Regions from separate parts of the Streptomyces sp. RLA123 genome, predicted to be linked through region 3. Evidence: riboswitches for the same ligand, from Rfam matches in the RefSeq annotation. Region 3 holds a riboswitch; each other region holds the start of a gene.
The links. Region 3 has a riboswitch for cyclic di-AMP ahead of RV983_RS10360 (M23 family metallopeptidase). Riboswitches for the same ligand answer to the same signal wherever they lie in the genome.

Region 1: another riboswitch for cyclic di-AMP. It lies ahead of RV983_RS15220 (C40 family peptidase); the one in region 3 lies ahead of RV983_RS10360 (M23 family metallopeptidase).
Region 2: another riboswitch for cyclic di-AMP. It lies ahead of RV983_RS20080 (M23 family metallopeptidase); the one in region 3 lies ahead of RV983_RS10360 (M23 family metallopeptidase).
Region 4: another riboswitch for cyclic di-AMP. It lies ahead of RV983_RS04915 (transglycosylase family protein); the one in region 3 lies ahead of RV983_RS10360 (M23 family metallopeptidase).

The regions. Positions count from the first base shown of each region.
Region 1 covers NZ_JBWDOR010000003.1:3,376,755-3,383,973, reverse strand. Annotated here, with positions in the region: gene RV983_RS15235 (LuxR C-terminal-related transcriptional regulator) at 1-27, shown strand, start outside; gene RV983_RS15230 (C40 family peptidase) at 52-1,125, opposite strand; partial or broken gene RV983_RS15225 (hypothetical protein) at 1,466-1,820, shown strand; gene RV983_RS15220 (C40 family peptidase) at 1,846-2,979, opposite strand; cyclic di-AMP (ydaO/yuaA leader) riboswitch at 2,988-3,149, opposite strand; gene pcrA (DNA helicase PcrA) at 3,427-5,862, shown strand; gene RV983_RS15210 (M23 family metallopeptidase) at 5,947-7,219, opposite strand, start outside.
Region 2 covers NZ_JBWDOR010000003.1:4,404,928-4,412,146, reverse strand. Annotated here, with positions in the region: gene RV983_RS20110 (hypothetical protein) at 1-129, shown strand, start outside; gene RV983_RS20105 (hypothetical protein) at 205-390, shown strand; gene RV983_RS20100 (hypothetical protein) at 543-767, shown strand; gene RV983_RS20095 (PfkB family carbohydrate kinase) at 792-1,670, opposite strand; gene RV983_RS20090 (DUF6227 family protein) at 1,840-2,601, shown strand; gene RV983_RS20085 (hypothetical protein) at 2,717-2,998, shown strand; gene RV983_RS20080 (M23 family metallopeptidase) at 3,090-4,385, opposite strand; cyclic di-AMP (ydaO/yuaA leader) riboswitch at 4,397-4,535, opposite strand; gene RV983_RS20075 (hypothetical protein) at 5,328-5,498, shown strand; gene RV983_RS20070 (hypothetical protein) at 5,534-6,151, shown strand; gene RV983_RS20065 (helix-turn-helix domain-containing protein) at 6,262-7,146, shown strand; gene RV983_RS20060 (endonuclease/exonuclease/phosphatase family protein) at 7,205-7,219, opposite strand, start outside.
Region 3 covers NZ_JBWDOR010000003.1:2,302,832-2,310,050, forward strand. Annotated here, with positions in the region: gene RV983_RS10345 (bifunctional acetate--CoA ligase family protein/GNAT family N-acetyltransferase) at 1-1,048, opposite strand, end outside; gene RV983_RS10350 (HPr family phosphocarrier protein) at 1,178-1,459, shown strand; gene RV983_RS10355 (GntR family transcriptional regulator) at 1,662-2,354, opposite strand; gene RV983_RS10360 (M23 family metallopeptidase) at 2,575-3,384, opposite strand; cyclic di-AMP (ydaO/yuaA leader) riboswitch at 3,400-3,562, opposite strand; partial or broken gene RV983_RS10365 (class I SAM-dependent methyltransferase) at 3,968-4,255, shown strand; gene RV983_RS10370 (hypothetical protein) at 4,486-4,704, shown strand; gene RV983_RS10375 (M16 family metallopeptidase) at 4,769-6,139, opposite strand; gene RV983_RS10380 (M16 family metallopeptidase) at 6,157-7,219, opposite strand, start outside.
Region 4 covers NZ_JBWDOR010000003.1:1,063,291-1,070,509, forward strand. Annotated here, with positions in the region: gene RV983_RS04900 (alpha/beta fold hydrolase) at 1-208, shown strand, start outside; gene RV983_RS04905 (putative bifunctional diguanylate cyclase/phosphodiesterase) at 291-2,453, opposite strand; gene RV983_RS04910 (SAM-dependent methyltransferase) at 2,450-3,265, opposite strand; gene RV983_RS04915 (transglycosylase family protein) at 3,469-4,608, opposite strand; cyclic di-AMP (ydaO/yuaA leader) riboswitch at 4,613-4,812, opposite strand; gene RV983_RS04920 (aldo/keto reductase) at 5,722-6,729, shown strand; gene RV983_RS04925 (GNAT family N-acetyltransferase) at 6,766-7,219, opposite strand, start outside.

The DNA.
Region 1 (7,219 bases), 1.1 Mb from region 3:
TGGGCCACCGCCCGCCGGCTGGTCTGACGGCCGGGTCCGGGCGGCGGGGGCTCACGCGGGACGGGCGGCCCCCGCGAAGGGCATCTGGTCGACGGGGGCGATCTTCACCACATCGCCGGTGCGCGGGGCGTGGATCATCATGCCGTTGCCGATGTACAGGCCGACGTGGCTGATCCCCGAGTAGAAGAACACCAGGTCACCGGGCTCCAGTTCGGCGCGGGAGATGCGGCTGCCGGCATTGATCTGGGTGTAGGTCGTGCGTGGCAGCTCCACCCCGGCGGACCGCCAGGCGGCCTGTGTGAAGCCCGAGCAGTCGTACGAGGACGGGCCGGTGGCGCCCCAGACGTAGGGCAGGCCGAGGGAGTCGTACGCGAAGGACACGGCCCGGGCGGCGCGGGCGTTGGGGGCCACCGCGGGCGCCAGGGCCGCCCGTGAGCCCGCGGAGACCGCGCGGCCGGCCCGATCGCCGGAGCGGGCCGTGCCCTGGCCCCCGTCCGCCAGGACGGCGGCGCGCTGGCCCGCGGTCAGCCCGTCCAGCAGGCGCTGGGCGGTGGCCAGGCGTTCCTGCACGGTGCTCTTGTGGCGGGCGAGTTCGGCGCGGGACCGGCGCAGCTCGGTGAGTTCGGTGCCGGCCTCGGCGCGCAACTGCTCGACCTCGCGCTTCTGGGTGCCGAGGGCGTGCAGCGCGGCGTTCTGACGGCTGCTCATGCGGTCCAGCAGCCCGGCCCGTTCCAGGTACTGGTCGGGCGAGGAGGCCAGGGCGAGCTGCATGGCCGGATCGACGCCGCCGGTGCGGTACTGGGCGGTGGCGATCGACCCCAGGCCGTCGCGGGTGCGGTTGAGGCGCTCGGTCCTGCGGGCGAGCTCGTTCTGGAGGTCATCGATCCGGTGCTGGACCGTGTCGGCCTTCTCCTTCGCGCCGTTGTACCGCTCGGTGGCCTGCTCGGCCTCCTCGTAGAGCCGGTCGACACGGGCCTTGGCCTCGGAGGTGGTCAGCCGGGGTTCGGCGTGCCCGGTCTCACCGAACACCGTCACCGAGGCCGCTCCCGCGATGGCGAGCGTGGCGGCCGTGCGCACGGTGGAGCCGGTGAGGGTGCGCTCCTTGGGCTTTCTGTGCGACGCCACGCGCCGTCACTCCTTCCGAGCTGCCGGACTTGCTGCCCGCGGTCCGGCGGCGGACGGACGGGGAGCCGCGCCGCCGCCGGACCTTCGGCGGGGGTGGCCGATGCCGACGACGAGTCCCGCCGGCAGTGGGGATCGGCCACCTGGGGCAGGACGCTAAACCTGTGCGCCGCCGGGCGGCGGGGGAGTGTGCGGGACTGGTCCGATTCGGCCGCTACCTGTCACGCGATGACCGCTGTTCGACGGGTGACCTGGTCGCTTGCGGTCCAGCCGTGACCGATGTGCCGGAAGGAGCCCACCTCGGTGCCTGGTGCTGATATGGGCGTGGCTGGGGTCGTGAGCCATGGACGTACTCATCAGCCTCGTCGTCGGCCTGCACATCATCGGCATCGCCGCCCTGCTCGGCGGCTTCCTCACCCAGATGAAGGCCATGGGCCGCGGCGAGGCGCGCTTCGTGCCGGGCATGCTGCACGGCGCTCTCACCATGCTGGTCACCGGCGCGCTGCTGGTCGGCCTCAACCAGGCCGACGACCAGCCGGTGAACAACGTCAAGATCGGCGTGAAGCCGGCCGTGCTGGTGGTGGTCCTCGGCCTGGTCCACGTCAAGCGCGACGAGGAGAAGGTGGTCGGCGGCGGCCTTCGGCACCATGGGTGCGCTGACCACCGCCAACATCTTCATCGCGGTGCTCTGGACCTGAGTCCCTTTGCGGGGAGGCGCGGGACTCAGGCCATCCGGGCGTAGCCGTAGATCGGCATCTCGGTGATCGGGGCGATCTTCACCACGGTGCCCGTGTGAGGCGCGTGGATCATCTTGCCGCCGCCGATGTAGAGGCCGACGTGGGTCACGTCCGAGTAGAAGAAGACCAGGTCGCCGGGTTGCAGCTGGTCCGCGGTGACGCGGGAGCCGAAGTCGACCTGGTCGTAGGTGGTACGGGGGATGGAGACGCCCGCGGCGGCCCAGGCACCCTGGGTCAGGCCCGAGCAGTCGAAGGAGTTGGGGCCCGTGGCGCCGTACACATAGGGCTTGCCGATCTGGGCGTGGGCGAAGGCGATCGCCTTGTCGGCCTTGGCGGCGTAGGTGCCCGATGCCACCGTGGACGTGGTGGAACCTCCGCCGGTGACCGACGTGTCCGCGGCCGTCTGCTGCGCCTCCTTCTCCTTCGCGGCGATCGCCTTGGCCGCGGCCTCGGCCTCCTCCTGCTTCTTCTTCTCCAGGGCGGCCAGCCGCGCCTTCTCCTGGGCGGTCAGGGTGTTGAGCAACTGCTGCGCGGCGGCGAGCTTCTCCTTGACCGCCTTCTTCTCCGTGGCCAGCGTCGACTGCGCCTCGCTGAGCTTCTGCAGACTCCGGACCGCCTCCGTGCGCTTCTGCGTGGTCGCCTCCTGCTGCGTACGGAAGGCCTCCATCGCGTGCTCCTGGCGGTCGGACAGGCGCTCCACCAGGTGCGCCTGGTCCAGGAACTGCTGCGGGTCGGAGGTGAGCAGGAAGGACGTCGTGCCGTCCAGGCCGCCGCCGCGGTACTGGGCCGTGGCGTACTCGCCGATCGTGCGGCGGGCGTCGTTGAGCGTCTGCGTCTTGCGGGCGACCTGGTCGAGCAGCTCGTCCGCGTGCGTCCGCTGCTTGTCGGTCTGCTCCTTGGCGCCGTTGTAGCGCTCCGTGGCCGCCTCGGCCTGGTGGTAGAGCGAGTCCACCCTGGCCTTGACCTCGGTGATGGACGGCTTGTCGGGGGAGGCGGGCGCCGCGCTGGCGCTCTCTCCGAAGAGGGTGACGGTCGCCAGTGCGGCGGTCGTCAGCCCCACGGCCGTGCGCGGGCCGGGGACCGTGAGCATGCGGGGGCGCGGCTTGCGGTGCGTCGCCAAGTCGGACGGCTCCTTCCGTGGACCGCCTACCGGGTTAGCTGTCGGGTTCGGGCTTCGGAAGGCCGCCCTACGGTCGTCCGGGCACGTGTGCGTGTGCCCGTACGGACCGATTCACCCCAAAGTGGTGGGTCCCCGGCTCCGGCGGTCGCCGGACTCAGCGGAGGCGGCCGTGACGGCTCGGTCGCCGCCGTTCGGTGCGGACCGCCTGAGGGGGCACGCTAGTCAACTGGGGTGGCTCCTGGGAAGGCTGGTGTTCGAATTGTCCGCAATCATTTCGTGACCTTTACGCAGCCGGGCCGTTGCCCGGCCCTCCGGTGGGCCACTCCGGTGGGCCCGCGGAGGCTCTCGGGCGGCACTGCCGCGGGGCTGCGTGCGCGGAACCCGCGACCACCGGGCTCCCGGAAGCGGCGCACCGCTGTCGGTCCCACCGCTTAGACTCGGGAAGCGATGAGCAGCCTCTTTGACGACAGCTTCCTGGCCGGCTTCGAACCGAGGGAGGAGCACCCGCCGCCGCCCCTCGAGGAGGAGGCCGAGGCGGTTCCGCACGACCTCTTCGAGGGGCGCTTCGACGCGCCCGCCGACCGGGACACGTACTACCGGGACGGCGCGCCGCGCCCGGCCGTCGACCCCGCCGCCCTGCTGGAGGGGCTCAACGAGCAGCAGCGCGCCGCCGTCGAGCACACCGGCTCCCCGCTGCTCATCGTCGCGGGCGCCGGCTCCGGCAAGACCCGGGTGCTCACCCACCGCATCGCCCACCTGCTGGGCGCCCGCAAGGTGCACCCCGGCCAGATCCTGGCGATCACCTTCACCAACAAGGCCGCCGGCGAGATGAAGGACCGCGTCGAGCAACTCGTCGGCCCGCGGGCCCATGTGATGTGGGTCTCCACCTTCCACAGCGCCTGCGTCCGCATCCTGCGCCGGGAGTCCAAGAAGCTCGGCTTCACCTCCAGCTTCTCGATCTACGACGCGGCCGACTCCAAGCGCCTGATGGCGCTGGTCTGCCGCGACCTGGACCTGGACCCCAAGCAGTTCCCCCCGAAGTCCTTCAGCGCCAAGGTCTCCAACCTCAAGAACGAGCTCATCGACGAGGAGACCTTCGCCGACCAGGCCGAGAACCCCTTCGAGAAGAAGCTCGCCGAGGCCTACGCGATGTACCAGTCGCGGCTGCGCGAGGCCAACGCGCTCGACTTCGACGACATCATCATGACCACGGTCAACCTGCTCCAGGTCTTCCCGGATGTCGCCGAGCACTACCGGCGCCGCTTCCGGCACGTCCTGGTCGACGAGTACCAGGACACCAACCACGCCCAGTACACCCTGGTGCGCGAGCTGGTCGGGACCGGGGACGCGGAGCAGGGCGGCGAAGGGCCGGCGGAGCTGTGCGTGGTCGGTGACGCCGACCAGAGCATCTACGCCTTCCGCGGTGCCACCATCCGCAACATCCTCCAGTTCGAGGAGGACTACCCGCAGGCGCGCACGATCCTGCTGGAGCAGAACTACCGCTCCACACAGAACATCCTGACCGCCGCCAACGCCGTCATCGAGCGCAACGCCTCCCGCCGCCCGAAGAACCTGTGGACGGAGGCCGGCCAGGGCCCGGTCATCACCGGCTACGTCGCCGACCAGGAGCACGACGAGGCGCAGTTCATCGCCGACGAGATCGACCGGCTCACCGACGCAGGCGACGCCCGTCCCGGCGAGGTCGCCGTCTTCTACCGGACCAACGCGCAGTCCCGTGTCTTCGAAGAGGTCTTCATCCGCGTCGGCCTGCCGTACAAGGTCGTCGGCGGAGTCCGCTTCTACGAGCGCAAGGAGGTCCGGGACGTCCTGGCCTATCTGCGCGTACTCGCCAACCCCGAGGACACCGTCCCGCTGCGCCGCATCCTCAACGTGCCCAAGCGCGGCATCGGCGAGCGCGCCGAGGCCATGGTCGACGCCCTGGCCTCGCGCGAGCGGATCTCCTTCCCGGCGGCGCTGCGCCGGGTCGACGAGGCCTTCGGCATGGCCGCCCGCTCGGTCAACGCCGTCAAGCGCTTCAACGAGCTGCTGGAGGAACTCCGCACGGTCGTCGACTCCGGCGCCGGCCCCGCCACCGTCCTGGAGGCGGTGCTGGAGCGCACGGGCTACCTGGCCGAACTCCAGGCCTCCACCGACCCGCAGGACGAGACCCGCGTCGAGAACCTCCAGGAACTCGCGGCGGTGGCCCTGGAGTTCGAGCAGGAGCGCACCGAGGAGGAGCCCGGTACGCTCGCCGAGTTCCTGGAACGCGTCGCGCTGGTCGCCGACTCCGACCAGATCCCGGACGACGAGGAGGGCGGTGGCGTCATAACGCTGATGACCCTCCACACCGCCAAGGGCCTGGAGTTCCCCGTGGTCTTCCTGACCGGCATGGAGGACGGGGTCTTCCCGCACATGCGCGCGCTCGGCCAGACCAAGGAGCTGGAGGAGGAGCGCCGGCTCGCCTACGTCGGCATCACGCGGGCGCGGCAGCGGCTGTACGTCACGCGGGCGAGCATGCGCAGCGCGTGGGGCCAGCCGTCGTACAACCCGCCCTCCCGCTTCCTGGAGGAGATCCCGGAGTCGCTCATCGAATGGCGGCGTACGGGGTCCTCCCCGGCACCGTCCGCCTCGGTGTCCGCGGCGGCCTCGATGCTGTCACGGTCCTCGTCCAAGAACGGCCCGTCCGGCTTCGCCACCCGGCGCACCCAGGACCGGCCGGTCGTCGCGCTGGTGGTGGGGGACCGGGTCAACCACGACACGTTCGGGCTGGGCACGGTCGTCTCGGTCGACGGCAGCGGTGAGAAGGCCAAAGCCACCATCGACTTCGGCGACGAGCGGCCGAAGGTGCTGCTGCTGCGCTACGCGCCGGTGGAGAAGCTCTAGCGGGCTTGTCGCCGGGTGCGGCTTCCGGCGAGGGAGCCGCACGGGTTGCCGGGAGGGGCTCGGGGGCCCGGTGGGGCCCGTGGGTCAGCGCGGGTCGAGACCGTGCGCGAGCAGCCACGGCAGCGGGTCGACTGCCGAGCCTCCGGCGGGGCGCACCTCGAAGTGCAGGTGCGGTCCGGTGGAGTTGCCGGAATTGCCGGAATAGGCGATGACCTCGCCGGCCTTGACGCTGCCCCAGCGGATCTTGGTGCTGCTCAGATGGCAGTACCAGGTCTCCGTGCCGTCCGGCGCGGTCACTATGGCCATGTTGCCGTAGCTGCTGTTCCACTGCGTGCGGACGGTGCCGTCGGTCGCGGCCATCACGGGGGTGCCGTAGCTGACCGGGAAGTCGATGCCCGTGTGGACCGACATCCAGTTGACGCCCGCCTGGCCGAAGTAGGCGCTCAGGCCGTGCTCGGACACCGGGAGCAGGAACTTGGGGCGCAGCGCCTCCTTGCGGGCCGCCTCCTCCGCCTTCCTCTTCCGCTCCGAGGCCTGGCGCTCCTTGATGTCGAGGCGCTCCTGGGTGCGGCTGGCGCGCGAGGCGAAATCGTCGACGTCCCGGTTCACGCCGGCCAGTTGCTGGTCGAGCTTGGTGGTGGGGGTCTTGGCGGCGTCGACGACAGCGTCCGCCTGCGTCGTGGTGGTGTCGCCCTCTTCCGTCGTGACGGTCACGGCGGCGGCGCAGGCCGCGACGCCCATGACCGCGGCGGAGGGGACGGCGACGACCAGCAGCGCCGAGCGCCGGGCGGGGCGGCGACGGCGGCTGCCGGCGCGGGGGCGCGGCAGGACGGGCGTGCCGTCCGGGTCCGCGTCGTACCCGGCGACGTGCTCGGCGTCGTACTCCTCCGGCTCGGCGCCGCCGTGCGGGTCCGTGTCGTGGAAGTCCTGGAGGTCGTGGCCGGTGGCGTCGTGTTCGTCGAACGGGTAGGTGTCCTCGCCGCCGGCGTAGTCCTCGGTGGCGTTCCCGTGGGGAACGGCCTCCGGCTCGCGGGCGTGGGGCACATACGCGTGGTGCTCGTGCGGAAGGGCGGGCTCCGGCTCCTGGTACTCGTACACCGGGGCGTGCTCGTACGCCGTCGCCGTCGCCGTCGTCGTGTAGTCGTACGTCTCGGCCGCGGGCTGCGTGTACCAGGTGCCGGTGGCCGCGCCGGCGGGGTCGCCGTAGCCTGCGGTGGCGTCCTGGGGCTGCTGCCAGTAGGCGGTCGCGGTGGTGTCCCACGAGCCGGTGGCCTGGGTGCCGGTGTCGTGTGCGGGGTAGCCCTGGCACGTGCCGAACAACGGGTCGTCATCCGCGTGGACAGCGCCTGCGAACTGG
Region 2 (7,219 bases), 2.1 Mb from region 3:
GCGTACGTGAGCTCGCTAGGCCGCATCGACACGACGCGACGGACGTTGAAGCACTACGGAAAGGCCTGCGCCGACTTCGTCGCGGGAGGGACCAGGCGCGGGACGCAGTGCCACAACATCATCGACTAGCAGGCCAGGAGCAGCACAATGAGTAATGCATTTCAGAGCGCCCTACGCAGCAGGTTGGTGCGCTGGCTCCTGGCCGTGACCCTAAGTTTCGTCGTAGCAGCGATCTTCGTACCGCTGTGCCTGGCATTGCTCCCGAGCGGTGTGCAGGATTCGCTCTCCGATGCCGCCGTCGGATGGATCGTCCTCATCGCCGGCGTGACGCTCAGCACGGTCGTCCTGTGGTGGACCTCGTCCCGCGACCGCGCTCAGGAACGCAACTAAGTCCAGGAAATACCGCATTCACCTCCACCCCATGCGCAACACCCGTGATTTGGGGACGCCCGGAGCCCGTGTCGGGGACTGTGGGCGGGCGTTGAAGCACTGACGGGAAAGTCCCGGTGCCTGGCAAGGTCACGGAGCAAGGCGGAATCCCCATGAGCGACAAGTCGTCGAACACGCGGCAGGGACGGTTGATGCGGTGGCTGCTGGCGGCGGGAGGCAGCTACGTGTGCGCGATGTTCGTCGTGCTGGGCGGGCTGTCGCTGCTGCCGAAGCACACGCAGACGTCGCTGTCGGAGACCGCCGTGGGATGGGCGGTCCTGGGGGTGGCGGCGGCGATCTTCGTGGGATTCGCGGGGCGGCGCAGCGGCAGGTCGTAGGCAGGACGGCCCGGCCGCCCGGTCTTATGCCTGCATCCAGGCTCGTGTGCCGAAAGAGGCGCAGGAGCGGGACGCGGTTTCTGCCGCGGAGCGGAGGATCGTGGTGAGGAGGGCGGGGGTGAGGCGGGTGGGGACGTGGGCGAGGAGGGCGTGGGCGAGGGCGCCGTGGAAGATGTCGCCGGCGCCCAGGGTGTCGGCGACGGTGGTGAGGGCGGGGACGGGGACTTCGCCGTCCTGCCACAGGACGGGGAGAGGGCCGCGGGTGATGATCGGCCAGCGGACGCCGGCGCCGCGGAGGAAGGCCAGGACGTCGGCGGGGGACGACGTGCCCGGCGGGCGGAAGTCCGCGGAGCAGACGGCGATGTCGATGTAGGGGAGCAGGGACGCCGTGCCCGGGCGCCAGCTGCCGGCGTCGAGCAGGGTGGGGATGCCCTCGGCGCGGCCGTACCGGACCGCCGGGAGGGCCAGGGCCGGATGGTGGGCGTCGACCAGGGCGAGGTCGGCGGAGGCGACGAGCGCCTGGAGATCGCCCGGGGGTGACGGCGGGGACGTTCCAGGCGGCGCGGTGGCGTTCATGGAGGCGACGGCCCGGTCGCCCGTGGACGCGGTGACCAGGATCGTGGAGACGGCCGGCGGCACCGGGGAGTCCGCGGTCAGATTGAGGACGGCGACGCCGAGCGCCGCGAGGTCCTCGTCGATCGCCGCGGACAGCGGATGCCCGCCGAAGGCGGTGAGCAGGACGGCCTCGCCCCCGAGGTGCGCGAAGGTCGCCGCGGCGTTGGTGGCGGGCCCGCCGGCCGCGATGAGCTGGGCCGAGGCGGTCAGCTTCTCGTTGGGTGCGGGGACGTGGTCGACCCGCGTGATGACGTCAAGTGTGCAGAGGCCTACGAAGAGCGCGCGCATGGGCGCATAGTGGCATCGAGGGGTACGGGAGGGGAGCCATCCCGTTTACGCGCCTCCTACGGGTGGGGGTGCACCATTTTTCCCGTACCCCCGACGCGGAGTGCTCACGGACCACTACGCTGTGTGCGCAGCAATGGTGCGCGGGGAATGCCGTAAGCAGGAGGACCGCATGGGGAACGCGCGACCAGGTGGGGCAGGTCCGGCGGACGTCGAGGTGGTGCTGACGCGGGCACAGAACGCGTTCGAGATCGACGACGTCGTGCTCGAGCGGCTGGAGACCGCGCTGATGGGCTGCACGGAGCTGGCGTCCTTCCGCCAGCGCAAAGGGCCGCCGCGGCGGCTGAGCCGGCGCACGCTGCGCCACACGTTCCTGCTCGCCGACGGCGGCACCCAGGTGCTGTGGGAGATCGAGCACAACACCGGCCCCGGCGACGACCCGCTGTACGAGGTGTACGCCGACCCCGAGGTGCTGATCGCCGCGCAGCACGTGATCGACCTGCGTTTCGGCGAGCCCGCGCCGCAGGAGCTGGAAGCGGAGGCCGCGGAGTGGCTGGCCCGGCTGCCGCGGTTCGGGGCGGAGCCGGTGCCCGGCCCGAGGCAGTACGAGCGGGAGGACTCCGCGGAGCACGCCTGGCGGGTGCTGCGGCGCGCCGAGAACAGCGACGCTCCCTGCGATGAGCTGCGGGCGCGGCTCGGCTCCGCGGTCGGTCACGACATCGCGTACGTCACCGGCCGGCACACCCGTATCGGGACCGGCCGCGTGGTGGGCTGGACGCTGTACGAGCACGCGTTCCTCCTCGCCGGCGGCGAGGAGCTCAGCCTGTGGGAGGTCGAGCACACCATGACGCCCGACGGGCGGCCGGTGTGCGAGGTCTACGCGGACGAGACGGTGGCCTGCGACTCGGCGGACGTACGGATGGAGGCGCTGTAGCGCCTCTCCCGGCCCCGGCCGTGGCGCCGCGCGTCCCCCGGGCGCGCGGCCATCTCCCGTTGCGGGCGCTCCGCAGCCGGGGGAAATTGGGCGTAGAGGGAAACGGGAGGTTCCCATGACGGTCCTGGCGGAGGTCGAGTTCCCGGGCGTGACGGCCCTGCAGTACGAGGAGGCCAATCACCGCGCCGGATTCGGCCCCGAACATCCCCCCGCCGGGCTGCTGGCCCACGCCGCAGTGATCACCAACGACGGTCTGCGGATCGTGAACGTGTGGCATTCGGCCGAGGCGCTGGAGGCCTATCTCGTGATCATGATGCCGGCGGCCAAGGAGTCCGGGTTCCCGGAACCGAGCGGCCCGCCCCGGGTCTCGGAGCTCTACAACTTCCTCGTCCCGTAGGTCACGGGCTCACAAACGGGCCGGCGGCCTGGTGTCGGGGGTGTCACCAGGCCGCCGGGGTCCGTGCGTACGACGCTAGCGTCGCGTCGGATCAGGGCTTCATGCCCATGCTGCGCAGCCACGGCATCGGGTCGATCGGGTCGCCGCCGCCGGGGCGGACCTCGATGTGCAGGTGCGGGCCGGTGACATTGCCGGTCGCGCCGACGCGGCCGATGGTGTCGCCGGTGGAGACCTTGCCCGAGGTGACCAGCATCGAGGAGAGGTGGCAGTACCAGAGCTCGGTGCCGTCGTCGAGGGTCAGGATGATGCGGTAGCCGTACGAACCCGCCCAGCCGGCCTCGGTGACGGTGCCGCCGTGGATGGCCTTGGCCGGGGTGCCGGTCGGGGCGGCGAAGTCCTGGCCGGTGTGGGTGTTGGCCCACAGGGAGCTGGACTGCCCGAAGCTCGCGGTGAGCGTGTACGAGGTCAGCGGCAGGGTGTAGCTCTTGGCGAGCTCGGCCAGCCGGGCGGCCTCGGCCTTCTTCGCGGCGGCCTCGGCTGCCTGCTTCTTGGCCGCGGCCTCCACGCGTACCTGCTGCGCGGCGGCGGCCTTGGCCGCCTTGTCGGCGGCCTCCCGCTGCGCGGCGGTTCGCGCGGCCGTGTCGGCGGCGTTCCGCTGCTGCTGGGCCTGGTCGAGGATCCGGGCGCGCAGCGCCTCGCCGGCCTTCGGGGTCAGGGCCTCGGCAACGGGCTTGGCAACGGGCTCGTCGTCCAGCAGGGTGCCGATCCCGGGGACCTTGGACACCTCGGGCAGGTTGGGGAGGGAGACGGGGAGCGGGCTCTTGCCCTCGGCGGTCGCGACACCGCCGACGCCGAGTACGGCCACTGCCGCGACGCCGAAGACCGCCGAACCGCGGCCCAGCGTGCGCTGCTTGGCCACCCGGTGCCGGCCGCGGACGGGCGCGGTGGACTCCTCGGTGGGGTTCCACGGTTCGGTGGCCGGCTCCGGCTCGCCGAACGGGGACAGGGGCTGCGCGGCGTACGCGTCCGGGGTGGCCGCGTCGTGGGCCGCGTCGGCTTCATGGGTGCCGAACGCCTCGTCGACGAAGGCCGCGGACTCGACCGCGCTGCGCGGCTCGGGCACGGGAGCGACGGGCGTGAACGGCGCTACGGGTCCGGTGACCGGCGCGGGAGCCGCGGCGAGTGCTTCCTCGACCCAGCCCGCGGCGAAGTTCCACTCCGCGGTGTCCCAGCCGTCTATCGCGTTCTTCTTCGGCGGAGCCTGCTCGGCGGCCGGGGGATTCCACCCGGCGGCCATGTTCCACTCTGCGGTGTCCCACTCGGGGTTGGTGTACCCGGCCTCTTGTCGTAGTTGTCCGGGTATCAGGGCAGGCTCGTTCGACGCCACGCGGGCGCGCTCCTTTCCTTCCTTCTCGCCTACCGGGTTAGCTGACGGGTTCGGAGCAGGAAGGTCTCCTACGAGGGCCGTGACGGCCCCCGATTCACCCCAGGAAGTGGTTCCCCGGTTCCCGCGGACGGGATTCGGCAAGCGCACGGCGCCGCCCTGGCGGGCGACGGGTGACCGCGCTGCGTTATCGAACGTTAATAGAGGCGGCACCCAATTCCAAGCCGCTTCGGCGAGTTCACACCGGGAATCTATGGGGATTTACCGGGCAGATCGTCGCATTCCGCTGTGACTGCCGTGACCAACGAGAGATGTGAGTGTGCATCAGTCGTTATGCGGAAGGGAGCGCTCTGCTCACGAGGAGTGAAGGTCACCCCGGACCCCGGCCGCCCAACACCCGTTCCCGGCGGGCGCCGAGACAACGCGCGGCAAGGTCCGCACCACCGCCCGGCGAGGGACTGCGGTGCACTTCACGCCACTGGCGGCGAGCAGAAGAGGCTCGGCGGGGGCCGCCGTACGGGCTCCCGGCGGAGCGCGGCGCACGCCATGGAGGGGCCGGGCGGCCGGCGACGGCGGTGAAGGTTTCGGCACCGCGACCCCCCGGGGCCCCACGTGCCCCACGACGGGGGCCGTGACGCTCGTCACCATTGACACCACCCGACGCCGCGTGCTTGCCGCACGATGACATGGAAACCCCTCTGAAAGCAGGGCAATTCCGGTCGCCGCGGCGGACCCTGAGGACTCAACGGACGCTGATGTGCCGTCATCCACAGCGGCACGGCCGCATCGTTGCCCCAGCCGCCGCCCGCCCTCACGGGACGGCTCGGGAGGCTCGGCCGGAGCCGGGTCCCGGGCGCCCGGGGCCTCCACGCCCCCTGTGCGACGGCCGCGCGGGTGCGTCATCATGCCCGAGTACGGCGGATTCGCCCGATCTTGGAGGCTCGCATGAAGCTGGGCAAGGCACTGGCCAAGGGCTACGCGGAGGAGACCGGCGACGAGCAGCCCGGTGTCGCGAAGGAGATCGACGTCGCGACGGCCGTGACGGCCCGGACGGCCCCGGCGACGGACGTCACGGCGACGCAGGAGCCCGAGAGCGCCGAGGCCGCGGTCCGGTGAGGTACGGACGCCGCTTGCCGGAGGAGCGGCCGGCAGTGCCGCCGACAGGCTGGAAGCTGGCGTTCCCGATGCTCTCCGCGGACGGTACGCGCGTCGGCTTCCGGGGCGTCTCCCTCGGCGGGCGCATCGTGTACGACGTCCTGGACGATGCCCGGTGCGGCTACGGGAGGCGGCACCCCAGCCCGGCCCGGGGCTGCGACTGCGGCTTCTACTGCCTGCACACGGCCGCCGAGGCGCAGGCGCTCACCTGCGCCACGGACTGCGGCGACGCGGTGATCCTCCAGGTCAGCGTGCTGGGCGCGTACACCCGCTACGAACGCGGCATGCGCTATGCCCGGCAGCGGGTGCGCACCGTCCGCATGGCGGCCTGCCGCTGCGGCCGCCCGGCGCGGGTCTTCGTGCGCGATGGTACGGGCCTGCCGGGCTGGCGGGCGCTCCAGGCCGGCTGCCACGTCTGCACGGCGGGCCTGCGGGTACTGCACCCGGCGGACTTCGGCCGCCTCGCCGGCCCCGGCGTCAACGTCACCGGCGAGGCCCCGCAGCCCGCCGGCACTCCTCCGCTGCGCCAGGAGCTCGCCGCCGAGGCCGCGGCCCTGCGCGCCCGCCTCGACCACTTCCAGGAACGCCTCCGCCACCTGGAGGAAGGCGCCTAGACCCCTCCCGGGGGTGTCGCGCCGTCCTGCCCGCCGCCCCCGCGAGCCCGCGACCTGGGCGGGGACGCGGGGCCGGGCGCGGGTATGACCGGCCGCCCATACTGGAGGACATGGAGCACAACGCCGAGCTCAGGGAGTTCCTGCGGACCCGCAGGGCGCGGCTGAGCCCTCAGGACGCGGGGGTGGCGGTCAGCGGCACGGCGCGCAGGGTGCCGGGGCTGCGGCGCGAGGAGCTGGCGCGGCTCGCCGGCGTGAGCACCGACTACTACACCCGTTTGGAGCAGGGCCGGCACCAGAATGTCTCCGACGCGGTGCTGGACGCCGTGGCCCGGGCCCTGCGCCTGGACGCGGGCGAACGGGCGAACCTCTTCGAGCTGGCGCGGCCGCGCCGCGCCGCCCGCCGCCCGCCGCACCGGCCGCAGCGGGTCCGTCCCGAGGTGCACCGCGTGCTCGACCTGCTGGAGGGCCGCTCGCCGGCCCTGGTGCTGGGACGGCACGGTGACGTACTGGCCTCCAACCGGCTCGCCCGCGCGCTGATCACCGACTTCGACGCGCTCCCGCACCGGGACCGCAACCTGGCGCGCTTCCTGTTCCTCGACGGGGCCGCGCGGGACCTGTACCGGCAGTGGGCGGCCTACGCCGCGGAACTCGTCGGCGCCCTGCGGGCGCAGGCCGCGCGGTACCCCGACGACCCGGGACTGACCGAGCTGGTCGGCGAACTGACCATAAAGAGCACCGAGTTCCGCGACTGGTGGGCCGACCAGGGGGTCCGGGAGCGGACCCATGGCGTGCAGCACTACCACCACCCGGTCGTGGGCGACCTGACGCTCGCCTACGAGAACGTCGTCTTCCCCGCCGACGCCGACCAGGCCATGTGCATCCACACCGCGGAGCCCGGCTCGTCCTCCGAGGCCGCGCTTCAGCTGCTGGCCACCTGGACCGGCGACGAGGCACTCCGCAACGGCGTCCCGCACCACGAGCGCGACCACCGCTGACACGCGGAAGGGGGCGGTGCCCGCCGGCACCGCCCCCTTCCGCGTGATGACGCGACCGTCAGTCGTCGGCCTG
Region 3 (7,219 bases):
CCAGCGAGGCGTTGAGCCGGATGTCGTCGGCGGAGTTGAGGACGCCGAAGGCATTGGGCCCGATGACGCGCATGCCGTACGAGCGGGCCTGGCGGACCAGGGCACGCTGCCGCCGGCTGCCCTCGGGGCCGGACTCGGCGTAGCCGGACGAGAGGACGAGCAGGCCGAGGACGCCGTGCCGGCCGCAGTCGGCGACGACCTCGGCGACGTTCTCCGCGGGGACGGCGATCACGGCGAGGTCGACCTGCCCGGGGATCTCCGTGACGGAGCGGTGGGCGGGGACGCCCTCGGGTTCCAGAACCGGCTGCCCGGCGTCGAAGGAACGGTTCACCGCGTGCACCTCGCCGGTGAAACCGCCCTCGGTGATGTGCCGCAGCACGCTGCGGCCGACGCCGCCGGGCCGCCGTCCGGTGCCGATGACGGCGATCGACGACGGGCTGAGCAGCCGCCGTACGGACCGGGCCTCGGCGCGCTGCTCACGGGCGCGCATGACGGCGACCGACTGCTCGGTGGGTTCCAGGTCGAACTCGAGCCGGACGACGCCGTCGGTGAAGCTGCGCTGCTGGGTGTACCCGGCGTCCGTGAAAACCTTGATCATCTTACGGTTGGCGGGCAGCACCTCGGCGATGAAGCGCCGGATGTCGCGCTCACGGGCCACGGCCGCGATGTGCTCCATCAGCGCCGAGGCGACACCGCGGCCCTGGTGCGCGTCCTGGACGAGGAAGGCGACCTCGGCCTCGTCGGTCTCCGTGCGGTCGTAGCGGACGGTCGCGATGAACTCGTCGCCGACGAGGGCCGCCAGCCCCACCCGGTCGCGGTAGTCGTGGTGGGTGAAGCGGTGCACGTCCCGGTCGGAGAGCCGCGGGTAGGGCGCGAAGAAGCGGTAGTACTTGGACTCGTCCGAGACCTGTTCGTAGAAGCTGACCAGCCGGCCCGCGTCGTCGGGCCGAATCGGCCGGACATGGGCGATCCCACCGTCACGCAGGACGACGTCCGCCTCCCAGTGGACCGGGTACTCACGCTCTTCCGTGGACGGCGGGGTCGTCATGGGCCCAGCGTACGGGCATCAGGGGGCGCGGGATCGGTGCGACGATGTCAGGGACGGAAGGGCCGGATCGGTGCGCCCGGCGTGGCAGACTGGTCTAGACCACCCTGGAACGACCCGAAGGACAACACCATGGCTGAGCGCCACGTCACCGTCGGCTGGGCCGAGGGCCTCCACGCACGTCCCGCAGCGATCTTCGTCCGCGCCGCGACCGCCGTCGGCGTGCCCGTCACCATCGCCAAGGCCGGCGGTGCCGCCGTCAACGCCGCCTCGATGCTGGCCGTTCTGAGCCTGGGCGCCGCGGGAGGCGAGGAGATCCTCCTGGCCTCCGACGCCGAGGGCGCCGACGCCGCGCTCGACAGCCTGGCGAAGCTCGTGTCCGAGGGCATGGAAGAACTTCCCGAGACCGTCTGACCCGGTCGCCCGACATGCCGGGCCGGGGCCGCGAAATACGACCGGATTTCGCGGCCCGGCTTTTTTCGGTCACCTGCCGAATTCGGCGCGGCTCACGATGGAACCGGGCGTGCGAAATGGGAGTGCGGCCTGTTCTCCCGTTGTATACGGCATCGCTGTTAAAAGTGATGGCTCGGTTTGTGTACGGCATGTTTCCGCTTCCTCACCGAAGGGGCGCACCGCGGCCCGCACGCTCCGGGCGGCGCAGCCGGTGCACCGCCGCGGCGCGCTCCACGTGGCCCGCCATCGCCGTGCGGGCGCGCTCGGCGTCCCCACGGGCGACGGCGTCCACGACGAATCCGTGCTCCTCCCAGGACTCCGCCGCGCGGCCCGGCGAGTCCACCGCGTACACCCAGGCGATCTTGTGCCGCAGCTGCGTCAGCAGCGCCACCAGCGTGGGGCTCCCCGAGGCCTGCGCCAGCGTCTCGTGGAACCACCCGTCCAGCGCCGGCAGATCGGACAACTGCCCCTGCGCCGAACGCTCCTGACCGAGGCGCACCAGGCCGTGCAACACCTTGACGTGTGCCTCCGTACGCCGCTGGGCCGCGCGCGCGGCGCCCAGCGGCTCCAGCAGGCCGCGGATCTCCAGGAGGTCTTCGGCCTCCTGGTGGGTGGGCTCGGCCACGGACGCGCCGGCGTGCCGGCGGGTGAGGACGAAGCCCTCGGACTCCAGGGTGCGCAGCGCCTCACGGACCGGGACCCGCGACACCCCGTAGCGCTTGGCGAGCTGCTCCTCGGTCAGCCGGCTGCCCGGTGCGAAGTGCCCACTGATGATGTCGTCGCGAATCGCCGCGCACACCGCCTGGGCGGAAATGCGGCGGCCCGCGCCGCCCGTCCCGTTCACATCCGGTCCCACATCGCCGGTTTCCTTCCCCTGCGTGCCGACGGCTGCCGCTGAATTCCCGCGCACCGCAGGTGCCGGCATTTCCGTGACGACTCTATTCCAGCACATGGCCGATTCCGGCGGCAGCCCGGAATTCATGGAGTCTTTTCGGACACACTTCCGCGCATACCGAAGGCCCCGGCCTTGGGGGAGCCGGGGCCTTCGGGTGGGGGGAGGGAGGTGGACCGGGAGGTCAGAAGAGGACGCCGTGGGAGCGCAGGTACGCCACCGGGTCGACGTCGGAGCCGTACGCCGGGGTGGTCCGGGCCTCGAAGTGCAGGTGCGGGCCGGTCACGTTGCCCGTGGCGCCCGACAGGCCGATCTGCGTGCCGGCGGCGACCGCCTGGCCGACCGAGACGCCGATCGAGGACAGGTGGCCGTACTGGGTGTACATGCCGTCCGCGTGACGGATCACGACGTTGTTGCCGTACGAACCGCCCCAGCCGGCCTCGACGACCGTACCGGCGCCGACGGCGTGCACCGACGTGCCGATGGCTGCCTGGAAGTCCACGCCCGTGTGGTAACCGGACGACCACAGGCTGCTGGTGGCGTGGTACGGGGTGCCGATGCCGCCGTGGACCGGCAGCCTCCAGGAGGTCAGGGACGTGCGGGCGCGGGAGCGCGAGGCGTGCGCCGCACCGTCGCGGGCGGTGGCCTTCGCCTCGGCGCGGGCCGTGGCGGCGGTCTTGGACTCCTTGACCCCCTTCGCCGCCTTGGCGGCCTCGGCCTTCTTGGCCGCCCGCTCCTTCATCACGTGCGCGACGTGTGCCGCGTGCTGCTTCGTGGCCTTCTTCGCCGCGGAGACCGCCGCCTTGTGCTGGGCGTCCGCCTGCTCGGCAAGGTGGGCCGCCAGGTCGCCGCTGACAGCGGCGCACTTGGCGAACGCGGAACGCTCGGCGTCCGCGGTGTGGGCGGAGGCGGAGGCGGAGGCGGTGAGCGTACCGGCGGTGACGGCGGTGAACGCGGCGGCGCAGGCGACGGTGGTGCGTATGGTGAACGCCATGGGCAGGCGGGGATCCTTTCCTTCCTTCTCGCCTACCGGGTTAGCTGACGGGTTCGGAGCAGGAAGGTCTCCTACGGGCGCCCCGGTGAGGGCGGGCCCGATTCACCCCAGGGGACGACTCATGTGGGTCCCCGGCTCCCCAGGCTCACGCCCGACGGGGACTCGGCGATCGTTGCTCCGGTGCCGCGGGGGGCGGCTGATTCCGCCGGACAACCCGAGGACGCTAACCGCGCCCCCGCGGCCGTTCCAAAAAAATCCGGCCTTTTGTGCGGGATGCCACACCGGGCACCAACCGGCCCCAACCGTGCCCCGCACGGCAAAGCCGCAGTTCCCGGCAGGATCCGGACGCCCCCGCCGCTGATGGACACCGACTCGATCAGCGCCCGCCCGGACCCGTGACCGGCGTCACCTCCCGGGCCCTCCAGAGGGGCACCGGGCGCTCGGCGCCCTGGGCAGGGTCCCCGCGTGACCACGGCACCAAGGGCAACGAAGCCCGCGGCCCGTGCCGCCGAAGATTTTTTGCGCGCCTTTCACGACCGGAGCCCCGGCCTTTAGTCGGCGGGGGTCCACAAGGCTCTCACCCGTGACGGGCGCACCAGCCACGCGGTGCCGGCCGAGCACGTCCCCGGCGCTCGCCGCGTCCTGGACCTGGGCTGCGCGGACGGCGCACTGCTGGAACTGTTCGCCGAGCGGGGGGGCCGAGGTCCTCGCCGGCATCGACCTGTCGGAGGGCGAGCCGGCCCTCGCCCCCCGGCGGCCCCCGCTGGCAGGCGCCGACCTTCCGCAGGGCCGAGCCCAAGAGCTGCCCTTCGCCGACGACTCCTTCGACGCCGTGGTGTCGCACATGGCGCTCATGCTGATGTCCGACCCCGACCAGGTCACCGCCGAGGCGGCGAGGGTGCTCGCCCCGGGCGGGACACTGGCCGTCGCCGTCGGCGGCGGGCCCGTCCCCGGCGAGGGAGTGGACCTCTTCCTGACGCTGGCCATGCCGTACTTCGAGGCGGCTCCGCCCGAGAGGCGCCTGCCCCGGCTCGGTGACCGCAGGACGCGCGGGGGCGAGCGGGGCTGGACGAGCTCCTGGGACCGCTCGGGTTCGCGCCGGTGTCCTGGCAGACCGTGGTCATCGGCATGGACGGCACGCCCTCGGAGGTCTGGTCCACCCTCACCTCGACGTACTACGACATGGAGGTCCTCGACGAGGAGCAGACCGCGGATCTCCGCGCCGGGTTCCTCGGCCGCGCGGCCGACCTGGCAGGGTCCGACGGGCGGCTCCCGTGCGGCATGCGGATCAACATGGCCGCCACGCGGCTGGAGCGCTGAGCCCGGACGCGACGCGGCCCCGGGCGCCGAGGGGCGTCCGGGGCCGCGGTGCGGGCGGGTGGCGTCAGGCGCCCGTGACGACCGTCACGGGTCCGATGCCGAGGTCGCGGACCGGGTCGGCGATCGCGGCGGCGTCACCGACCAGCACGACCACGAGCCGGTCCAGCGGGAACGCGGCGACGGCCGCGGCCGTGGCCTCGACCGTGCCGGTGGCCGCCAGGCGCTCGTACAGCCGCGCCTGGAAGTCGTCGGGCAGCGACTGCTCGACCTGGTCGGCGAAGGTGCCGGCGACGGCCGAGGCCGTCTCGTAGCGCAGTGGCGCGACACCCACGAGGTTCTGGACGGCGACGTCCCGCTCCTCGTCGGTGAGCCCCTCCGCCGCCAGGGTGCGCAGCACCTGCCAGGTGTCGGCCAGCGCCGGCGCGGTGACGTCGGTCGCCACGGAGCCGCTGATGCCGAGCAGGGAGATGCCGGTGCCCTCCGGAGTGGAGAGCAGGACCTGGCCGAAGGCGCGGACGCCGTAGGTGTAGCCCTTCTCCTCCCGCAGCACGCGGTCGAGGCGCGAGGTCAGCGTGCCGCCGAGGCAGTACGTGCCGAGCACCTGGGCCGGCCAGACCGGGTCGTGGCGGTCCGAGCCCGTGCGCCCGATGAGCACCTGGGTCTGGACGGAGCCGGGCCGGTCGACGACGATCACGCGGGCGGTGTCGTCCGCGGTGATCGCGGGCAGCGGGCGGCGCTCGGCGGGCTTGCCGCTCCACTCCCCCAGGGTGCTGCCGAGCAGCGCGTCCAGGTCGATCCCCGTGAGGTCGCCGACCACGACCGCGGTCGCGGTGGACGGCCGTACGTGCGTGTCGTAGAAGGCGCGGACGGCCGGCGCGTCGATCCGGGCGACGGTCTCCTCGGAACCCTGGCGCGGCCGGGAGCACCGCAGTTCGGCGGGGAAGAGCTCCTTGGACAGCGCCATGGCGGCGCGCCGCGCGGGGTTGGCGAGCTCGTGCGGGATCTCGTCGAGGCGGTTGCCCACCAGGCGCTCGATCTCGCTCTCCGGGAACGCCGGGGCGCGTAGCGCGTCGGCGATCAGGCCGAGGGCCTTGTCGAGGCGCGAGGCGGGGACCTCGAGCGAGACCCGGACGCCGGGGTGGTCGGCGTGCGCGTCGAGAGTGGCGCCGCAGCGCTCCATCTCGGCCGCGAACTCCTCGGCGGTGAGCTTGTCGGTGCCCTCGGACAGGGCGCGCGCCATGATCGTGGCAACGCCGTCCAGGCCCTCGGGCTCGGCGTCGAGCGGCGCTGCGAGCAGCACCTCGACGGCGACGACCTTCTGGCCGGGGCGGTGGCTGCGCAGCACGGTCAGCCCGTTGGGCAGCCGGGACCGGTCAGGGGCCGGGAAGTCCCAGGGCTTGGGCTCCCCGGGCTGGGGCTGCGGGTGGAACGTCATGGTGCTGTGGACGTCGGTCACTGGTCCGCGCCCTCCTCGTCCTCGTCGGTGTCCTCGCCGGAAGCCGCCGCGGAGCCCGTGGGCTCGTAGACGAGCACGGCGCGGTTGTCGGGCCGCAGTGTGGCCGCGGCGATGTCACGCACCTCGTCCGCGGTGACCTCCAGGACCCGCTTGACCGCGCTCAGCGCCAGCTGCGGGCTGCCGAACAGCACGCTGTAGCGGCACAGTTCGTCCGCACGGCCGCCGACCGTGGCCAGCCGGTCCAGCCATTCGCGCTCCAGCTGGGCCTGGGCCCGTTCCATCTCCTCGGGCGTCGGGCCCTCTTCGGCGAAGCGGGCCAGCTCCTCGTCGACGGCGGCCTCGATGTCGGGCACCTCGACACCGCTGGACGTCTTCACGTCCAGCCAGCCCAGCGACGGCGCGCCGGACAGCCGCAGCAGACCGAAGCCGGCCGCGACCGCGCTGCGGTCCCGGCGGACCAGCCGGTTGTGCAGCCGGGAGGACTCACCGCCGCCGAGGATCGTCAGCGCCAGGTCGGCGGCGTCGGACTCGCGGGTGCCGTCCTTCGGCAGCCGGTAGGCGGCCATGAGGGCACGGGAGGGAACGTCCTCCTCGACGACCTCGCGGAGTTGTCCGCCGATCACTCCAGGGAGTGAACCGTCACGCGGCGCCGGCTTGCCGTCGTGGGCCTCGATGGTGCCGAAGTACTTCTCGACCCAGGCGAGCGTCCGCTCCGGGTCAATGTCGCCGACCACCGCGAGGACGGCGTTGTTCGGGGCGTAGTACGTACGGAAGAAGGCGCGCGCGTCCTCCAGGGAGGCGGCGTCCAGGTCGGCCATCGAGCCGATGGGCGTGTGGTGGTACGGGTGCCCGTCCGGGTACGCCATGGCGGTCAGCCGCTCGAACGCTGTGCCGTAGGGCACATTGTCGTACCGCTGACGGCGCTCGTTCTTCACCACGTCGCGCTGGTTGTCCAGGCTCTCCTCGTCCAGCGCGGACAGCAGGCTGCCCATGCGGTCGGCCTCGAGCCACAGGGCCAGCTCCAACTGGTGGGCCGGCATGGTCTCGAAGTAGTTGGTC
Region 4 (7,219 bases), 1.2 Mb from region 3:
CGTGCTCGCCGCCGTCCGCGTGCCCACCCTGATCGTCGTCGGCCGGGACGACGTGTTCACCCCCGTCGCCGAGGCCGAGGCCATGCACCGCGCTGTGGCCGGGTCGCGGCTGGCGGTGGTGGAGGGTGCCGGGCATCTGCCCAACCTGGAACGGCCCGAGGTCTTCGAGGGCGTACTGCGGGAATTTCTCGACGGGTTGGACGAATAGGAGCGAATCCGCCCCGGCCCGCGACGCGTTGCGACAGGTTCGGCGCTGTCGGCGTCGCGCGCGGGCCCGGCCGCCCCGACGCTCAGGCCGTCGCGTCCACGAGCGAGAGCGAGTGGAGCCGGTCGGGCGGGCCCGGCCGGGCGTAGTACCAGCCCTGGGCGGTGTCGCAGCCCAGGGCCCGCAGGTACTCCGCCTGGGTGCCGGTCTCGACGCCCTCGACGGTCACCGACAGTCCGAGCGTGTGGGCGAGGTCGACGATGACCTCCACGATCTTCAGGTCGACCGGGTCCGCCGGGTGCTGCTGCATGCCGCGCGTGAAGGAGCGGTCCAGCTTCAACGCGGTGATCGGCAGCCGGCGCAGCGACGCCAGGTTGGAGTAGCCGGTGCCGAAGTCGTCCAGCGCGATGGCCATGCCGAGGTCGGCGAACTCCCGGAGCGGGCGCAGCAGTTCCTCGTCGGCGCCGATGAAGGCGCTCTCGGTGACCTCCAGGCACAGGGCGGCCGGCTCCAGCCCCGCGTCCTTGATGACGGCGAGGGTCTCCGGGACCAGTCCGTGATGGCCGAGCTGCGCCGGGGACAGGTTGACGTTGATGCGCAGCGGGTGGCCGTCGCTGCGCGGGAACTGCCAGTCACGGGCCTGCCACGCGGCCTGCTGGAGCACCCAGTGACCGAGCGGCACGATCAGCCCGGTGCTCTCCGCCAGCGCGATGAACCGGTCGGGACCGAGCACCCCGTGCACCGGGTGGCACCAGCGCACCAGGGCCTCGGCACCGCGCACGCTGCCGTCGGCGAGCCGGACCAGGGGCTGGTACTCGATGAAGAACTCGCCGCGTTCCAGGGCGATGGGCAGCTGGTTGGTGAGCCCGTGCCGGGTGATGGCGCGGGCGTCGGAGTCGGGATCGGCGAGCTCGAAGCGGTTCCCGCCGGCGGCCTTGGCGCGGTACATGGTGATGTCGGCGCTGCGCAGCACCTCGGCCGGGCCGATGCTGCCGGCCTGGCCCTCCACAATGCCGATGCTGCACCGCACGGACAGTTCGCGGTCGTCGATCCGGACGGGGTCGGAGAGCGCGGCGAGGATGAGGCCGGCGAGGCCGGTGACGTCCGTACGGCTCGCCGGGTTGACGACGAGCGCGGCGAACTCGTCACCGCCGATCCGGGCGACGAGCTGGTCGGCCGAGGTGACGCAGGCCTTCAGCCGCTCGGCGACGGCCACCAGCAGCCGGTCGCCGACCGCGTGGCCGAGGCTGTCGTTGACGTCCTTGAAGCCGTCGAGGTCCAGGTAGCAGACCCCGACGCGGGAGCCCTCGGGGCCGCCGAGCACCTGCTCGAGGCGTTCGAAGAACAGGTTCCGGTTGGCCAGCCCGGTGAGCGCGTCGTGCGTGGCCTCGTACCGCAGCCGCTCGCTGAGCAGGCGCTCCTCGGTGATGTCCTCCATCAGCGCCAGCATGTACTGCGGGACGTCCGCGTGGTCGCGGAGCAGGGAGACCGTCAGATTGGTCCACAGGGCGGTGCCGTCGGGGCGGTAGTACGCCTTCTCCACGCTGTAGCGGTCGCGTTCGCCCCGGTTGAGCTGGCGCTGCATCTCCCAGACCTCGGGGGCGTCCTCCGGGTGCACCCAGTCGTAGACGTTCCTGCTGAGGATGCGGCGCTCCAGGCCGCCGAACATGGCGGTGAGGGCGTCGTTGACGTCGAGGATCCGGCCCTCCATGTCGGCGATGCCGATACCTATGGAGGCACCCTGGAAGATGGCTCGGAACCGCACCTCGCTCTCGTGCAGGGCCTGTTCGACGGCGGTGCGGGCGGCGAGCGCGGCCCGGGACAGGGCCTCCTGCTCGGTCCTGGTCCGTTCCCGCAGCGCGCCCGCGTACCCGTAGGCGATCCAGTGCTGGAGCCGGCCGGAGCGGGTACGGCCCTCGTCCGTCGGCAGGGCCGGGTCCAGCGGGGAGTACAGCAGCAGGTAGGCGTCCACGACGCCGAGGATGCGGGGCAGCGCCTCGGGGTCGGTGCAGTGCGCGGCCACCAGCGCTGAGCCGATCTCCGCGCCGGCGCGCGGGTCGAAGGGCTGGGCGTGCAGGGCCGCCTCCAGCCGCGCGGCGAGCGGGAGCAGGTACTCCTCGAACTCGCCGCGGGTCATGGAGGTGGCGGTGGCCGGGTAGATCGCCCGGCTCCAGATGATCGCGAAGCGCCGCAGGCTGTCGGCGGGCTCCGGTTCGGGGTCGGGGTCGCATTCCGTGGTCACGGTCACGCCTTGCGGCCGACGCCCGCGAACCCGCTGAAGACGACCGGATCGAGTTCGTCGTCGTCCGAGCCGTCCGGGCGCCACAGCGGCGGCGAGACCAGGCCCGGTTCGACGAGTTCGAACCCGTCGAAGAACGCCTCCACCGCGTCCCGCGAGCGCATGATCAGCGGTGAACTGGCACGGCGGTAGACGTTCTCCACCCGCTCGCCCTCCTCGGGCCGGCGCGGGCCGCCTTCCACGGAGGCATGGGTGAGAACGAGCAGGCTGCCCGGGGCGAGCGCGTCGCGCAGTTCGGCGACGGCCTTGGCGGGGTCGTCGGCGTCCTCGATGAAGTGCAGGACGGCGACCAGCAGCAGGGCCACCGGGCGGTCGAGGTCCAGCAGCCGGCCGGTCTCCTCGCTGTCCAGGATGTCGCGCGGGGAGCGCAGGTCGGCGGCGACGATCACGGCGTTCTCGTGGCCGTCCAGCACCGCGCGGCTGTGGGCGACCGCGACCGGGTCGTGGTCGACATACACCACGCGGGAGGCGGGGTTCGCGGCTTGGGCGACCTCGTGGACGTTGCCGAAGGTGGGGATGCCGGAACCGATGTCGAGGAACTGGGTGATGCCCTCGTCCACCGCGAAGCGCACGGCCCTGCGCATCAGGGCCCGGTTGGCCTGCATGATCTTGGGCAGGCCCGGGAAGGCCTCGATCGCCCGCCGCCCGGCCTCCCGGTCGACCTCGAAGTTGTGCGAGCCGCCCAGGTAGTAGTCGTAGATGCGGGACACGCTCGGCACGGACAGGTCGATGCCGTGGGGGGCCCAGGCGGGACGCTCCATCAACGACTCCAGCTCGTCGGGATCAGGGCACCCGTCCGTGTGGACGGCCGCGTGGCTCAGAGGCTACTGATCGTTCGATCGAGAGAAACCAGAAATGGAAATATTCGATCCGTTTTCGGTCACTCGCCAACGGCAAGTGCCCTGCCCCCGCGGCGCGGGAAACAGGGCACTTGTCACCGCCGGATGACGGGCAGTCAGATCGCTCAGACGCTGACGCCGTGCGCGCGGAGGTAGGCGAGCGGGTCGACGTCGGAACCGAACGACGCGGTGGTGCGCACCTCGAAGTGCAGGTGCGGGCCGGTGACATTGCCCGTGGCGCCCGACAGGCCCAGCTGCTGGCCCTCGGAGACGGTCTGGCCGGCCGAGACCGACAGCGAGGACATGTGGGCGTACTGCGAGTACTTGCCGTCGGCGTGCTTGATGACGACCTGGTTGCCGTACGAGCCGCCCCAGCCGGCGGAGACCACGGTGCCGGACGCGATCGACTTCACCTTGGTGCCGGTGGAGGCGATGAAGTCGACACCGGTGTGGTAGCCCTTCGACCACATGGAACCGGACTGGTGGTAGGGGGTGCCCAGCGTGACGTGGTCCAGCGGGGCCGTGTAGCCGGAGGCGGACGAGGAGGCGGGCTTCGCCGGCGCGGGGGTGCTCTCGGCGGGCTTGTCCGGGAGGGCGACCTTGACCTCGCCGCTCAGCGCCAGGACCTGGCCCGGGCGGATCAGGTTGGGGTCGGCGCCGATGACGGACCTGTTGGCGGCGTACAACTCGTGCCAGCCGCCGGTCACGTCCTGGGCGTCCGCGATCGAGGAGAGGGTGTCGCCGCCGACGACCTTGTAGCTGTCGCCGGTGGCCGGCTTGGAGGCGGAGTCGGCGGGCTTGCCGGCCCCGGTGTCCTTCACGGGGGTGGCGGGCTTGGGGGTGGTGGTGCCGGCGACGCTCTCGGGGGTGGCCGAGGTGTCGGCCATCGCCTTGGTCAGACCGGCCTTGGGGCCGCACACCGGCCAGGCCTGCGGGCCCTGGACGGCCAGGACCTTCTCGGCGACGGCGATCTGCTCGGACTTGGTGGCGAGGTCCGCACGCGCGGCGTACTTGGTGCCGCCGAATCCGGCCCAGGTGCTCTGGGTGAACTGGAGGCCGCCGTAGAAACCGTTACCGGTGTTGATGGACCAGTTGTTGGTGCTTTCGCAGCTGGCGACCTTGTCCCAGACGCTCACCGGGGCGGCGTGGGCACCGGTGGCGCCGACGACCGGAAGGGCGATCGCGGCACTCGTGGTGCCGGCGAATGCGCCGATGCGGACGAAACGGTTGGTCCGCTGACGACGGTGCTTTCCCTTTGCGGGCATGAGGAATTCCTCTCCGACGCCTACGAGGTGAGCTGTCGGGTTCGGGCTGGAGCTGCCCGGCCGCGTTGAGGCATGCCAACCAAAGGCACGTCGCTGCGACTTCACCCCAAGCCGTTCCGTGACACGGAACGGCACCTACCTGGGTCCCCCGCTCCTGCCGTGCGGTCTTGTCATCCGGTTTACGAGTGGCGGCAGGATTAGGCGTTCCACTCGGAAGAATTCCCGCGGGCATCCGGCCTGCGGGACTTGGAAGCTAAACGACGCCATCGCGCCCCGGCAAGGTCCGAAATCACAGCAATCGCCGACCGGCAAGTCGATCAATAAATTCTGTGACGTTACGTGAGAGGCGTCCGCTCTGCGTAGGCGAAATAATGACCCCGGGCAAACGGCCGTACACGGGTGGTGAATATGGGGAACTTAAATCGACGTTGGGTTGCCGAAACCTGCCGCAGCGTGTTCGCCGCGTGACACCCATCACGTGCCTATTGCCTACGCATGCACTGTGGATGCATATGTCCGCTTACGACCTTTGATGCCGGATAAGGCATGACATGGGGCGTCCCAACCCGCCTTCCACGACGGCTTCATGGAGCCCGCACACGTCGTCGTGTCCAGTGGGGCAACCGATGACCGGCACCCGTCGATTCCCGACGGCGTCGCCGCCCTCCGGTAACGCGGACGGGAGCACCGCTGCACCGTCGAGGCGACCGAGGACCCGGCGGCGCTCACCGCGGGCCTGACCGGCGGCGCGGCCGCGGTCTTCCTGCCGACCCGCGGCGAGGTGCTCGACGCGCGGGGGCACCGAGTACGGCCGGGTCTGGTAAGGGGACTGCCCGGGGGCGCGCTCCACCCGGCACTCGGACATGCAGCCGGGCGTGCTGCGCGTGAAGGAGGGCGACCCCCTCGCCCCGCGCACCCCACCCCCTCCACGCCCGGCCACACCCGAAGCCTGCGCCGACCCCGCGTGACGGCGGTATCTGCCGGGCGCCGTGACCTGGGCCACGGGCAGCGCGCGGGACGGCCGGGAACCCGGGTGACACGGCAGAACCGCCAGGGGTAGCCTCCCAATCCCGAACATTTTCTTACATCGCCACACCGACCGGGAGCCCCCGCGTGCCCTACCTCGCCGCCGAAGACCGCTATGCCTCGATGCAGTACCGCCGCACCGGCCGCAGCGGGGTCCTGCTCCCCGCCGTCTCCTTGGGCCTGTGGCACAACTTCGGCGACACCTCGCCGCTGGAGACCCAGCGCGCGGTCCTGCGCCGCGCCGTGGACCGCGGGGTCGTCCACCTCGACCTCGCCAACAACTACGGGCCGCCCGCCGGCTCGGCCGAGGCCAACTTCGGCACCCTCTTCGCCCAGGACCTGCGCCCGTACCGCGACGAGCTGTTCATCGCCAGCAAGGCCGGCTACGACATGTGGCCCGGCCCGTACGGCGAGTGGGGCAGCCGCAAGTACATGCTGGCCTCGCTGGACCAGTCGCTCGGCCGCATGGGCCTGGACTACGTCGACGTCTTCTACTCCCACCGCTTCGACCCGGACACGCCCCTGGAGGAGACCATGGGCGCCCTGGACACCGCGGTCCGCCAGGGCAAGGCGCTGTACGCCGGCATCTCCAACTACCCCGCGGACGCCCACCGCCGGGCCACCGAGATCCTCCGCGAACTCGGCACCCCGCTGCTGATCCACCAGGCGGCCTACAGCCTCCTGCAGCGCGGCCCCGAGGCGGGCGTCCTCGACGCCGTCGGCGAGACGGAGACCGCCCTCATCGCCTACTCGCCGCTCGCCCAGGGCCAGCTGACCGACCGTTACCTCGACGGTGTCCCCGCGGACTCCCGCATGGCCCTCGGCCACTTCCTCAAGCGCGACACCCTCACCGACGAGAAGCTCACCCTGCTCCACGCCCTGAACAAGATCGCCGGGGAACGCGGCCAGACCCTCGCGCAGCTTGCCCTCACCTGGGTCCTGCGCGACCCGCGCGTGGTCTCGGTCCTCATCGGCGCGAGCAGCGTGGCGCAGCTCGACCAGAACCTCGCCGCACTCGACGCCGCGCCCCTCAGCGAGGCCGAACTCACCGAGATCGACCGCCTGTCGGCGCAGGGCGGCGTCGAGATCCCGTAGTCCCGCCAGGGCGTCGCCGCCCAGGGGTCCCGTCCGTCAGGACCCCTGGAGGCGGCCCTCCAGCGCGGCCCGCACGCCGGGCCACTCGCCCCGGAGGACGGAGTAGTAGGCGCTGTCGCGGACGGTGCCGTCCGTCGCACGGACGTGGGCACGGCGGATGCCCTCGAAGCGCCCGCCGACGCGCTCGATCGCGGCGCGCGAGCGAGCGTTGCGGGCATCGGTCTTCAGGGTGACGCGCAGCACGCCCCAGGTCTCGAAGGCGTGGGTGAGCAGCAGGAGCTTGGCCTCGGTGTTGCACGGTGTGCGCTGGGCGGAGGCGGACAGCCAGGTGCTGCCGATCTCCGCGACCGTGGGCACGCCGTCCGGGCGCGGTGCGGCGCGGCCGGCGGGCCAGGCCGGGGTGGCGGTCCAGTAGTCGAGGTCCAGGAAGCGCGTCGAGCCGATCAGCGTGCCGCGCGCGGTGCCGACCACGGCGAACGGGAGTGCGGCG